DNA from 3 places in the Priestia sp. D3YE.R1 genome. Region 2 is predicted to be linked to each of the others. Evidence: riboswitches for the same ligand, from Rfam matches in the RefSeq annotation. Region 2 holds a riboswitch; each other region holds the start of a gene.
What was found. Region 2 has a riboswitch for S-adenosylmethionine ahead of mtnW (2,3-diketo-5-methylthiopentyl-1-phosphate enolase). Riboswitches for the same ligand answer to the same signal wherever they lie in the genome.
Positions count from the first base shown of each region.

Region 1: another riboswitch for S-adenosylmethionine. It lies ahead of ACOZIR_RS20285 (Na+/H+ antiporter NhaC family protein); the one in region 2 lies ahead of mtnW (2,3-diketo-5-methylthiopentyl-1-phosphate enolase).
Region 3: another riboswitch for S-adenosylmethionine. It lies ahead of ACOZIR_RS16370 (trans-sulfuration enzyme family protein); the one in region 2 lies ahead of mtnW (2,3-diketo-5-methylthiopentyl-1-phosphate enolase).

Region 1 covers NZ_JBLTHW010000003.1:382,190-386,802, forward strand. Annotated here, with positions in the region: gene ACOZIR_RS20265 (Ger(x)C family spore germination protein) at 1-297, shown strand, start outside; gene ACOZIR_RS20270 (YtoQ family protein) at 458-898, opposite strand; gene ACOZIR_RS20275 (ABC transporter ATP-binding protein) at 1,069-1,980, shown strand; gene ACOZIR_RS20280 (ABC transporter permease) at 1,973-2,740, shown strand; SAM riboswitch class I at 2,842-2,948, shown strand; gene ACOZIR_RS20285 (Na+/H+ antiporter NhaC family protein) at 3,034-4,344, shown strand; gene ACOZIR_RS20290 (hypothetical protein) at 4,384-4,512, opposite strand.
Region 2 covers NZ_JBLTHW010000002.1:659,572-664,184, forward strand. Annotated here, with positions in the region: gene ACOZIR_RS15525 (carbon-nitrogen family hydrolase) at 1-511, opposite strand, end outside; gene ACOZIR_RS15530 (pyridoxal phosphate-dependent aminotransferase) at 624-1,796, shown strand; SAM riboswitch class I at 1,927-2,033, shown strand; gene mtnW (2,3-diketo-5-methylthiopentyl-1-phosphate enolase) at 2,113-3,357, shown strand; gene ACOZIR_RS15540 (2-hydroxy-3-keto-5-methylthiopentenyl-1-phosphate phosphatase) at 3,354-4,019, shown strand; gene ACOZIR_RS15545 (methylthioribulose 1-phosphate dehydratase) at 4,016-4,613, shown strand, end outside.
Region 3 covers NZ_JBLTHW010000002.1:818,594-823,206, reverse strand. Annotated here, with positions in the region: gene ACOZIR_RS16375 (trans-sulfuration enzyme family protein) at 1-1,045, opposite strand, end outside; gene ACOZIR_RS16370 (trans-sulfuration enzyme family protein) at 1,029-2,174, opposite strand; SAM riboswitch class I at 2,246-2,363, opposite strand; gene ACOZIR_RS16365 (hypothetical protein) at 2,530-3,192, opposite strand; gene ACOZIR_RS16360 (spore coat protein) at 3,262-4,317, opposite strand; gene ACOZIR_RS16355 (CotH kinase family protein) at 4,536-4,613, opposite strand, start outside.

The DNA.
Region 1 (4,613 bases), on a different contig from region 2:
GGAAGGCTATCTGAAAGTTGGATGACTTCAGGGAGCTCTTTTAATAATCAATTTTTACAGAATGCGCAAAAAACTTCAGAAAAAAAAGTAAAGTACCTGGTAAGAAACGTACTAGAAAAAATGCAAACAAAATATAAAGTTGATGTTGCAGGCTTCGGAAATCAATTGAGAATTAAGCAGCCTAGAACATGGATGAGGGTCAAAGAAAATTGGGATCAAACATTTAGTGAAGTGCCAATTAACTATGATGTGAAGTTAAAGATTAAAGATTATGGAGCATCCGGGTCAAAAAAGTAAGCACCCGACTGTAACTTTGCTTATCGTTATGTCAAAAATGAAACTCCCACAAGAATAATAATCTCAGAACTTCCCACGAAATACTCATCGCATGCTTCGTACGGAGCCTTCAATAAACAACAAATAAGAGCTGCCGGTTTTCGACAGCTCTTATTTGTTGTTATTCAAAAATATAAGCTAGTGCTTGAAGAGCCTGTTCTGGCGTTTCGACTACAACTTGCGCTTTGTTTGACAGTTCTTTAAGCGGGTGGTGCAGTTTTTCAGGACGAACCAAAATTAGCGGTTTATCTAATGCGATGGCTGTCGCCGCATCCATTGCGCTGTTCCACTGCTTGTATTTTTCACCAAATAAAGCAATGACCACATCAGATTTTTTAAGGAGCACCTGCGTGCGTAAATTATTAATTTGGGAAGCAGCTTCATCTTTTAAGACAGCATTAGGCTGTTTTCCTAAAATTTCTTCTCCAATATTATCGGAGCGGTCATGGTCTGTCATGGGACCGACAAAGGTAAGGGGAAGGTTTAATTGTTCCGCTTGGTTTTTAATTTCGTCTCGCCAGTTATCGTGAATTTGCCCGGCAAGGTATATGGTTAAGTTCATTATGTAGAAGTCCTCCTCTAACTAAGATTTGTTTTATTTTATCAAATGTAAGCGGATAATACGAATGATTTGAATGGGCTACTTTTCCAAAAATAAGGTTATAGTAGACAAATAGTTAAAAAAGAGAAACAATAGAAGGCGTATTGCTAATTAAAGAAAGGATGTACATGATGACAGAAACAGTGCTACAAGTAGATCATGTCAGTAAAGTAATTGGGAAGAAAACCATTTTGCATGATGTATCCTTATCGGTTGAGCGCGGTGAGATTTTCGGATTGCTTGGTCCAAACGGATCTGGAAAAACAACGCTAATTCGTACCGTAGTAGGACTCATTAAAGAAACAAAAGGGACAATTACCGTCAATGGGTTTCCATTAAAGGAACAGTTTACATCAGCTATGAAATCAATTGGAGCGATTATTGAAAACCCTGAGTTTTATGATTATCTAACGGGCTATCAAAATTTAAAACACTTTGCTAATATGCATGAAGGAATCACAGCAGAACGCTTGGATGAAGTGATTGCGCTAGTAAAGCTTGAAAACAGCATCCATGCAAAAGTGAAGACGTATTCTCTTGGGATGAGACAGCGTTTAGGAGTAGCTCAAGCTATTTTACATAAGCCTGCATTGCTTTTACTAGACGAACCAACAAATGGTCTAGACCCAGCGGGAATGAGAGAGTTTCGTACATATTTACAAACACTTTGCAGGGAAGAAGGCATTTCAATCTTAATCGCGAGCCACTTATTAAAAGAAGTAGAAGCATTATGTGACCGCGTTGGCATCATTCAAGACGGTGAGTTAAAAGCCGTTCAAGATCTATCTCCAAATCGTCAAGATCAAGGAATGTACGTAGAATTTGAAGTGTCTGACGCGCAAAAAGCAGCGGAACTTTTATCAAAAGAATTTGAAGTAACGATGAGATCGCATATTATCGACGTAGCGATTGTGAAAGAGCAAATTCCAGCTGTGAATGAAAAATTAGTGGACAGCGATATTTTAGTCTACCGAATTACCCCTGTGTATGAGACGCTTGAAGATTCGTTTATGTCCGTTACGGAAGGAGAGCACCATGCTTAAGTTAATTCAAAATGAACACATGAAATGGTTTCACAAAAGAAGTACAAAAATCACGTTTATCACAATAGGCATTTTAACTCTTTGTATGGCTCTTTTAATGAAGAAAGTGTCAAACAGTGCAGGAACAGAAGAAAACGTTTTGAACTTCCTGTCATTTAGTTCAGGTATGCTCATTCTTGTTCAATTTTTCGCTCTTGCTGTCGGAGGGTCAATGGTTGCAAAAGAGTTTGAAGCAGGTACCATTAAGCTTCTGTTAATTCGTCCGGCTAGACGTTCAACGATTTTAGCATCCAAATACATAACGCTCATTTTAATTAGCTTATATTACTTACTGAGCTATTTGCTTTTTTCATTTGTATGGGGAGCATTGTTCTTTGGATTTGCCAGTCTAGAAGGAGATGCGCAGCTGCTTAAAAACATTACGCTTACGTATGACAGTGCGTATATGGAAACGTTTATGATGATGACGTTCGCATTTATGCTGTCGTCTTTATTCAGAAACAGCGCGCTTGCTTCAAGTCTAGCTATTGTTGTAAGTATCGGGGCGAAAGCAGTAACTGGAATAGTATCACAGTTTGGTTTATGGTGGGGGAAATTTTTACTGTTCGCCAACACGAACTTTGTGCAGTATATGGACGGCATGAAGACGATGTTTGAGGGCATGACGATTTCATTTTCAATCTTCATCTTAGTTGCACACTTTGTCTTTTTTATGGGCGTAGCTTGGGCAGCGTTTTTAAAACGTGACGTAGCTAATTGATGTGAGAATTTTCTCACTATATATTTTTCTGAAATAGCATTTGACAATTATATAAAAAGAGATTACAGTAGTGAAAGACTATTTTTAAAACAACTATAAACTTCTTATCAAGAGAGACGGAGGGACTGGCCCTGAGATGTCTCGGCAACTGGCTGTACGCAGTGCGGTGCCAAATCCAGCAGACGATGTTTCGTTTGGAAGATGAGAAGGGTAATCTTATGATACAAATAAGAGACCTCTTCTTATCAATAAGAAGAGGTCTTTTTTTATTACGTAAACAAGAGGTGTTAAGAATGGAACAACAAAAAGGAAACGGCTGGGCGCTGTTACCGCTGGGCGTCTTTTTAGTCCTGTTTGTCGGATCAGGAATTATAACGGGAGATTTTTATAAGCTCCCTGTATTAGTGGCCATTATCATTGCAGCCATTGTGGCGCTGGCTATGAATCGTAAAGATTCACTTAATGTAAAAGTTGAACGTTTTGCTAAAGGAGCAGGGCATCCTGATATTATTATTATGGTACTTATTTTTATTTTAGCAGGTGCTTTTTCTCAAGTTGCTAAAGGCATGGGAGCTGTTGATTCAACGGTAAACTTAGCGCTTTCTGTACTTCCGCAAAGCTTAGTAGTAGTCGGAATCTTTGTTATTGGCGCATTCATTTCAATTTCGATGGGAACGTCAATGGGAACCATCGCTGCATTGGGGCCTATCGCTGTAGGAATCAGTGAGCAGGCTCATGTATCCATTACATTAGCAATTGCCGCTGTTATTGGTGGTGCAATGTTTGGAGATAATTTATCTATAATCTCTGATACAACCATTGCAGCAGTTCGTACGCAAAAAACAAATATGTCAGATAAATTAAAAGTAAACTTTTTTATTGTCCTTCCTGCAGCGATCGTTACGGTGATTCTATTGTTTGTCATGACGCTTGGCAACACGTCTTCAGTAGAAATCAAAGATTTCAGCTGGTTTAAAATCTTGCCATATATCGGCGTACTAGTGGCTGCTATATTTGGTGCAAACGTCTTAAGCATTTTAACTGGAGGAATTGTATTAGCCGGCGTAATTGGATTAGCTGATGGAAGCTACACGCTTTCTTCTCTTGCTAAAACTGTGACAGAAGGTATTGGTGGAATGTCGGAGTTAATTATTTTATCTCTTTTAATTGGTGGAATGGTTGAACTCATTCGCTATAACGGCGGTATTCAGTTCTTATTGAATTTATTAACACGACGTATTCAAACAAAAAAAGGTGGAGAATTCAGTATCGCTGGATTAGTAAGTTTAACCAATTTGGCCACGGCTAATAACACGATTTCAATTATTACGGCAGGTCCGTTAGCAAAAGAAATCTCTGATAAGTATTCAATTGATAATCGAAAATCAGCCAGTCTGCTTGACTTGTTTTCATGCAGCGTTCAAGGTCTTATCCCTTACGGTGCACAAATGCTTCTAGCAGCAGGATTTGCTAAAGTTTCACCAGTTGAGATTATTCCATTTACATTTTATCCAATGTTAACAGCTGTTTGCGGCATCATTGCAATTGTAATTGGATTTCCTCGTTTAAATAAAAAATCAAAATCATCTAAAGAGGCTGCGTAATATCAAACCCTTAAAAAGAATGTTCTTTTTAAGGGTTTTTTACTGTTTGAAAAAATCAACTGGCTTTTCTTTATCTAACTCCTTCCAAAGCGTCTCATTTTGTTTAAGTGCATAAGCCGCTCCTCCAATTTCAATTCCGCATAATAAAATGAATAATAAAATACCCATGAAATGACCTCCTTACGTAAATGAATAAAAACACGATGGTAACGGGTTTAGCTTATTGCTGTTTCACTTTATAATGAGAATAAAGTATGAAACGCGTTTCA
Region 2 (4,613 bases):
GAGCGACAACAAACAAGACTTCTGCTCCGCTGCTAGTATGAACCCGAATCCATTCTGGAAAACGAATATCGTAACAGATAACTCCTGCGCATAAAGACTGTTCAAGTGTAAAAAGATTTTTTGCTGTTCCTGCTTCTAAATAGAGGTGTTCATCCATTAATTTAAATAAGTGCAGTTTACTGTATTGTGATACTTCACGACCTTTTCGGTCAAAAATATACATCGTATTCGTGACGCCTTGCTCTGTTTTTTTCGCGATCGAACCCGCCACAATATTTACTTCGTTCGTTTTAGCAAACTGAGAGATTAATTGCTTGGCCTGCTGTCCTTCCTCATCTGCAATTTCGTCTAGCCGCGTCAAATCATAAGCTGTATCCCATAGCTCAGGAAGCACAAGGATATCAGGATTTTCTTTCATGGCTTCCGTCATTTTTTGTTGAATATATTTTCGGTTTTTAGTTGGGTTTCCAAACGCAATATCAAGCTGCAAACACGTGATTTTTACACTCACTTTATCATCCGTCCTTTTTTTAGTAGTTGAAAAAAATGACTTTACAAGTTGAGTATTACAATATATTATTTGTGACTAGAATTTCAAGAATTTTTTGAGAAGGTGTGCGATGATGAAACAATTTGAGCAATCGGAACTATTAAAAAGTTTACCAAAACAATTTTTTGCATCACTTGTAGGCAAGGTAGGAAAAGTAATGGCCCAAGGGCATGACGTTATTAACTTAGGGCAGGGAAATCCTGATCAGCCTACTCCTTCACATATTGTAGAAACACTGCAAAAAGCAAGTGCTAATCCTATGCATCATAAATATTCTCCGTTTCGGGGGCACCAGTTTTTGAAAGAGGCCGTTGCGACTTTTTATAAGCGAGAATATGGCGTTGATGTAGATCCTGAAAGAGAAGTAGCTATTTTGTTTGGCGGGAAGGGTGGACTTGTTGAAATCCCGCAGTGCTTATTAAACCCTGGAGACACGGTGCTGGTTCCGGATCCTGGATACCCTGATTACTGGTCTGGAGTAGAGCTTGCAAAAGCAAAGATGGAAGTGATGCCGCTCACGGCTGGAAATCATTTTCTACCCGTATACGAAGAGATAAGTGAACGTGCCAAAGAACAGGCAAAGCTCATGTTTTTAAACTATCCGAACAATCCTACTGGTGGAGTGGCAACAGCAGAGTTTTTTGAAGACACCGTGGCGTTTGCTGCCAAGCACGATATTTGTGTGGTACACGACTTTGCCTACGGAGCAATTGGATTTGATGGTAAAAAGCCAATCAGCTTTTTACAGACTCCTGGTGCAAAAGAGACGGGAATTGAAATTTATACTCTTTCTAAAACGTATAACATGGCGGGATGGCGAGTTGGATTTGCTGTAGGAAATGAAAGTGTAGTAGAAGCTATTAATCTTCTTCAAGATCACATGTATGTCAGTCTCTTTGGAGCGGTTCAAGAGGCCGCGGCCGCAGCTCTGTTAGAATCTCAACAATGTGTGAATGATTTAGTTAAGCGCTATGAATCTAGACGCAATACCTTTATTCAAGGACTTCGAGAAATTGGTTGGGATGTTACATCTCCAGCGGGCTCCTTTTTTGCATGGTTAAAAGTTCCTGAAGGATATACTTCTGAACAGTTTTCAGATTTACTTCTTGAAAAAGCCCACGTTGTAGTGGCGCCTGGAGTAGGCTTTGGAACATATGGTGAAGGCTATGTGCGCGTAGGACTGCTGACGAATGAAGAGCGTATGAGAGAAGCTGTATCTCGAATAAAAAAATTAAATTTATTTTAAAAACGCATTGACAATCCTTTTTGAGTTGGCTTAATATGTAAGAAGTTAACGAGATTAATAACCGATAAATCCTAGCGGTATTTTTTATTTAGTATATAATCTACGAATTCAATTTAAATAAATAGCAACTTTCTTATTAAGAGTAGGTGGAGGGACTAGCCCGATGAAGCCCGGCAACCGACTTAACGCATGTTAAGCACGGTGCTAATTCTTGCAGCAGCAGCTGAGAGATAAGAAGAGCAACGAAAGCCTCTTCTTAATCACAGAAGAGGTTTTTTTATTAACGATATTAAACAGCAAGGGAGTTTTTAGCATAATGAGCGAAATCGTTGCAAGCTACTTACTACATGACAATAAAGGGAATTTTCATAAAAAAGCGGAAGGAATCGCTTTAGGACTAACCGTCGGCTCATGGACAGATCTGCCGCTTTTAGATCAACAGCAGCTTCAAAAGCATAAAGGGCGCGTCATGTCCGTAACTGAGCTTCAAGATTGCGAACGTGTAAACGGATATTTAGGCGGAGAAATTAAGCAGGCTATTGTCAAAATTGCTTATCCAACTGCCAACTTTTCAAGAGATTTACCGGCTATTTTAGTTACGGTTTTCGGAAAACTATCACTTGATGGAAAAGTGAAATTATTAGACTTGGATTTTCCTGATGCATTATTAGCTGAATTCCCAGGACCGCGCTTTGGAATAGAAGGTATACGAGAGAAACTAGGCGTTTATGACCGTCCGCTTGTGATGAGTATTTTTAAAGGCGTGATTGGAAGAGACATGACGTACTTAACAACTCAGCTGCGTGAGCAAGCGCTTGGCGGAGTGGATTTGGTTAAAGACGACGAGATTTTGTTTGATAGTGAACGAACACCTTTTGAAGCTCGCGTTACAGAAGGAAAAAAAGTACTGAATGAAGTATACGAAAAAACGGGACACCGCACGCTGTATGCTGTTAATTTAACGGGTCGAACGTTCGAATTAAAAGAAAAAGCGAGAAAAGCAGCTGAGCTAGGAGCCGATGCTCTTTTATTCAACGTATTTGCTTACGGGTTAGACGTACTGCAGGCACTTCGAGAAGATGACGAAATTAACTTGCCGATTATGGCACACCCAGCTGTTAGCGGAGCGCTTACGCCATCAGAGTTTTACGGTTTTTCAAATTCATTACTGCTTGGAAAGCTATTGCGCTTAGCTGGAGCAGATTTCTCACTGTTTCCATCACCATACGGAAGCGTAGCGCTTTCTCTTGAAGATACGACAGGCATTGCCTACGAATTAACTCGCCCTGTATACAAATATAAGCAGTCTTTCCCGGTTCCTTCAGCAGGAATTCATCCTGGAATGGTACCGCAGCTTGTGAAAGACTTTGGAATCGACAGCATTATTAATGCAGGAGGCGGAGTTCACGGTCATCCAGACGGCGCTATCGGAGGAGGAAAAGCATTCCGTGCGGCGATAGATGCCGTACTCTCTCATCAAACACTAGCCGAAAAAGCGGAAGAATCAAAAGAGTTGCAAAAAGCTTTGCAACTATGGGGAACAGTAGAGGTGAAAGCATGACATCGTTAAAAATCTTTTGTGACTTTGATGGAACAATCACAAATAGCGATAACATTATTGCTATTATGAAAAAATTTGCTCCTCCGGAGTGGGAAAGTATTAAAGACGACGTACTGGCACAACACGTCTCCATTCAAGAAGGAGTAGGGCGAATGTTTGCCTTGCTCCCCGTAGAATTAAAGGAAGATATTATTTCTTATATTTTAGAGACGTCTGCTATTCGAGATGGATTTGATGATTTTATTGCTTATACAAAAGAGCACCATATTCCGCTTTATATTGTAAGCGGAGGAATTGACTTTTTTGTAAAACCACTTTTGGGAAATCGAGTTGCAGAGGAAATGCTCTACTGCAACGGATCTGATTTTTCCGGTGAGCATATTTCCATTACGTGGCCTCATACATGTGATAAACAGTGTACAAATGACTGCGGCTGCTGTAAGCCAACGATTATTCGCCGTCTTGCAGATGAAAGAGATCATACGGTTGTTATTGGCGATTCAATTACGGATTTGCAGGCTGCCAAATTAGCTGATACGGTCATTGCACGTGACTTTTTAATTGAAAAATGTGAAGAGCTATCTCTACCGTATCGACCTTTTTCTACTTTTTATGATGTGATTCACCATTTACAAGAATTAACAGAAGAGGTGAAAGCATGAGTATCATGGCTCAGCAAAGATTACACGAGCTTGCGGATATAAAAGATGAGTTGGCAGAGCGCGATTGGTTCTTAGGCACAAGCGGAAACTTAGCGATTAAAGTGGACCAAAATCCGACAACTTTCTTTGTATCAGCAAGTGGAAAAGACAAAAGAAAACGTACAAATGAAGATTTTTTATTAGTTGATCAACATGGAAGACCTGCAGAAGAAACGCATTTAAAGCCTTCTGCTGAAACGCTTTTACACGTTAAGATTTACGAGTTAACGAATGCTGGGTGCAGTCTTCATGTACATACAATTGACAACAACGTGATCTCTGAACTGTACGGAGATGAAGGACTTATTTCATTTAAGGGTCAAGAAATTATTAAGGCGCTGGGTATTTGGGAAGAAGATGCGGAAATTACTGTTCCGATTATTCCGAATTACGCTGATATTCCGACATTAGCAGAAGAATTTTCTCACCATATAAAAGGCGATCAAGGCGCGATTTTAATTCGTAACCATGGGATTACGGTATGGGGGGAAAATGCGTTTGAAACAAAAAAAGCGCTAGAAGCCTATGAATTTCTATTTAGCTACCATGTGAAAT
Region 3 (4,613 bases), 160 kb from region 2:
GGATACTTGCATGAGACATTGTTGCAGGATGCGTTAGAATGGATTCAACTGCACCTAGACTAACGCCGATTGAAGCCAATTTGACTCCTTGCAAAATATGTCGTGCTACTTTTTCATCCTGTACTTGGAAAGAAATCATAGCTCCGTATCCATTTGCTTGTTCTGAAATGAGTTTGTGGTCTGGATGACTTTTTAAACCTGGGTAGTATACACGGCTCACTAGAGATTGTTCTTCAAGCCACTTTGCAAACTGCAGCGCTGTTTTTAACTGTTGATCTAAACGAACTTTTAATGTCTTAATGCCTCGAAGCAGTAAAAAACAATCCTGTGGTCCTAAGATAGCACCAAAAGCATTTTGTACAAACTTTACTTCTTCCGCTAGCTTTTCATCGCTTACCACAACTAGACCGCCAATGACGTCACTGTGACCGCTGATATATTTTGTAGCACTATGAATTACAATATTTACACCAAGGTCAATCGGCTGCTGTAGATAAGGCGTTAAAAACGTGTTATCCACAATTGTAAGGAGATTGCGCTCTTTCGCCAAACTTGCTACTGCTTTAATATCCGTTACCTGTAAAAATGGATTTGAAGGGCTTTCGATATAAATAGCCTTCGTATCTTTTGTGATAGCTTCTTCTACTTTTTCAACCTTCGTTGTATCAACAAAAGTTGTTTTGATACCAAACTTTGAAAATAATCGTGTTAATACACGATATGTCCCGCCGTACGTATCGTGTGAAACTAAAATTTCATCCCCTGATTCAAAAATAGATAACACCGATGAGATAGCAGCCATACCTGACGAAAAAGCAAAGCCAGCGTATCCATTTTCTAGCTGAGCAATGGTGTTTTCTAAAGCCTCACGAGTTGGATTTCCTGAACGAGAATAGTCATAGCGGCCGTTGTTCGTCTCATCTTCTTGGTTAAATGTAGATACCTGATAAATAGGTACGTTAACTGCTCCAAAATGACCGTCAATTCCTGTATTTGCATGAATTAAGTTCGTACCAAATCTATGTTTATTATTGTTGGTATGCATCAAATGCCTCCTTCAAATCTTTAATTAAATCATCTGCGTGCTCAATTCCAACAGATAATCGCAGTAAACAGTTTGTTACTCCGACACGGTTTCGAATTTCCTCCGGAATGTCAGCGTGTGTTTGACGAGCTGGGAATGTCATTAAACTTTCCACGCCTCCTAAGCTTTCTGCAAATGTAATAACTTTGACATTTTCCAAAAGCGTGGACACGATGTCAGGGTGTGAGACAGCAAAAGAAATCATGCCTCCAAATCCAGTTGCTTGTTTCTTCATGATTTCATAGCCCGGATGTGTTTCAAGACCAGGGTAATACACTTTTTCCACGAGATCATGAGCAGTAAGCCACTTTGCAATTTTCAGTGCGTTTTCGTTATGCTTTTCCATACGAAGCGCTAGCGTTTTAACACCGCGCAATAACAGCCAGCTATCTTGTGGACCTAAGATTGCCCCAGCTGCATTTTGATAAAAACGAATTCTTTCTCCTAAGCTACTACATCGAGCGACTACAAGACCAGCAACTACATCATTATGACCTCCAATGTATTTGCTCGCACTATGTATCACGATATCTGCTCCAAGCTCTAAAGGACGCTGATAGTAAGGGGACATGAATGTATTGTCAACGATCGTAAGCAAATCATGCTGTTTAGCTAACGCAATTGCTTCTGGCAAATCAGTTACGTGCATCATTGGATTTGTAGGTGTTTCAATAAATACAGCTTTCGTATTGGGACGAAGCGCATCTTTCACTTGCTCGAGATGGGCTGTGTTGACGTACGAAACAGTAATTCCTTGCTCTGAAAAGATTTCATTTAGTACTCGGTACGTTCCTCCGTATAAATCCTCTGATACAATTAAATGATCTCCGTTTTTAAATAGTGCTAAAACTGCCATTACACCCGCCATTCCTGAAGCGAATGCTACTCCTACTTCGCCTTTTTCTAAAGCAGCAATTGCTTCTTCCAATGCTGTACGAGTAGGATTTGCCGTACGCGCATAGTCAAATCCTGTACTTTGCCCTAAAGCAGGATGAGCAAATGTTGATGCTTGGTAAATGGGTGTTGTAATAGAACCTGTTGAAGGGTCACGACCTACTCCTGAACGAACTAATAAAGTTTCAATTTTCATCTATTTCTCTCCTTAACTCAAAATAAAAAACACTCTTCACAGATGGAAGAGTGTTCGTTTATACACGATTTCTCTCATCTGTTAGAACAATACTGATGTTCCACAGGAATTAGCACCGTTCAAATGAATGTTTCATTTGATGGTTGCCGGGCATCGCAGGGCCAGTCCCTCCGCCACTCTTGATAAGAGTTCTATATAATTGTTGGTGGTTAACGTTTGTTGTTACTAACTTTAATAAAGATTTTCTTTATTGTCAACATAATTTTCTAAAAAATTTAAATCATCTCATTTGTTTATTCAATATACTTGTCCTGATAAGCACATAAAAAAAGAGACGACACCGAGGTCTCTTTTTCTAAGGCAAGTGCACAGATTTTACATGAGCTAGCTTCCAATACATACTTTCTCCATTTGCCGTAATTAGTTCAACAATATTATTAGAAACTTCTTTAAGTACGCCAATTTTTTCTGATTGATCCCCTAAATCTAATACGACCAGTTGATTTTCATATTTTTTAAGCTGCTCTTCAAAGTTTCTGACAAAAGGTGCAGAGGCGGGCCTTACTGGCAGCTCTTTGTCACTTAAAGAATAAGGGGTTAACTCATTACTGTAAGGGGTAAGCCATTTCAAATGATGCAGAGAAACAAAGACATTCTTATACACTGGAGAATAAAATACAAGATAATCATTCAGCACGCTTGTAATATAGCCATGCAATGATTTCCCTCCCGTTACATAAATTTCAATAAACTTCCCTTTTGCCTGCTGTAAAATATTACGATAAGAAATCCGCTGACTTTCTTCTATTAAGTTCTCTTCTATTTCACGTAAAACCGTATAGTCTTCTTCCGATACTTCCCGCAAACCATGCATGTGTAAAAGAGGAATATACAAATAATCATGTCCATTATACAAAACCATAATATCTAATCCAAGATCAATAAGTCTGCCAACAAATGTCGTTTTACCTGAAATATCTAACTCCACAATTTTATTGATATAATGATTCATACTCATTCTCATTCTCCTCCTTTTTCCTATATGATAGAAAAGGTGCTTTATAAGCACCTTTTATGTTCCATTTCATCATGCTTTCCAACGATAATTTTTCGTTTTAATAACTTTCTCTGCCGGTGCTGAAGAGCGTGAACCCGTACGGCGTCCTCGAGAACGATCCCCTGTGCGTCCTCCCGTGCGGCGTCCTCGAGAGCGATCATCTGTGCGCCCTCCCGTACGGCGTCCTGTACGTCCACCTGTGCGGCTTCCTGTACGTTCTTCTGTAGACTTTGCAGCTTCAGTCTCTCCATTTTCTTCTGTTTCCTCATTGTTTTGATTGTTATCGTTTTGCTTAAAAGCCCCTTTTGCTCCTACACAAATGGTTTTAACATGTCTCGGCTGTAAGCGTAATACTTGATTATTCTGCACAAGTGTAAATGTACCATTTCGGCTTTGTACTAGCACGCCCTCTACAGCTTCAGGTCCTCCATTATTGATTGATACCCATTTATGGGAAAGGTGAGCAAAAAGATCGTTAAAGCTTTTAGATTTCATATATTCTGGTTCTTGACTCACTAAGAGTTCATTTGCAGATTGAGTAGTTTGATCTCCATTGTTGTTTTGATATTCACTCACACTCTTAACGTGTTCAGTATTAATATAGATGATACCGTCGTCCTCTGTGAGTAATACTATATAAGCAGATTCAAATGAACCTAAGACATCAAGAAGTTGACCTGCTTTTTTCTCAGGCCCACCTTGGTTAACCTGCACATATTTAGTTTTCATCAATGATAAAGTTCCTGCAAAAGTTTTTCCTCGATACAATTCTAATTCTGTGCTAATTCCGGTAAACGTTTGTGCCGAATTTGACATAGTATCTTCAGTAATACTTTTTACATGCGCTAAGTGATAATATACAAGTGTATATTCTTGCTGATTATTATTTTGGTTGTTTTGATTGTTTTGATTGTTATTTTCACCATTATTGTTATTATTGTTATTATTGCTTTCCACTGCTAAGATTAAATAGTCTGACTGCACGTCAACCAAATAACCTGTTTTAGATTCAGGTCCTCCACGATAAACAGTCACCACTCTTCCTTTTAGGGGTTTGAAGTGAGAAGAATAGCCTTTATCAGGCATTTGTATATTTCGGCTGCGTTTTTGGCTTGATTTTTGGCGTGGATTTTGATTTTGCTCTTGTTCTTGGCCATAGTAATAGTTACTCATTGTTTTTCCTCCTTATTAGTTATCCTTATTGGTCATTCATACTGTATATATACGTATCATGTACAGCTATTGATTTCCTGCATTTGCCTATTATTAACAAAATCCACTGTTGCCTATAAATCTATCCATTTTTAAAGAGTCAAAAGGTTATTTTTAATATACGCTGTTCGTTCTTTTATAAAAGACAGCATAAATTCGGGTTCTTTATA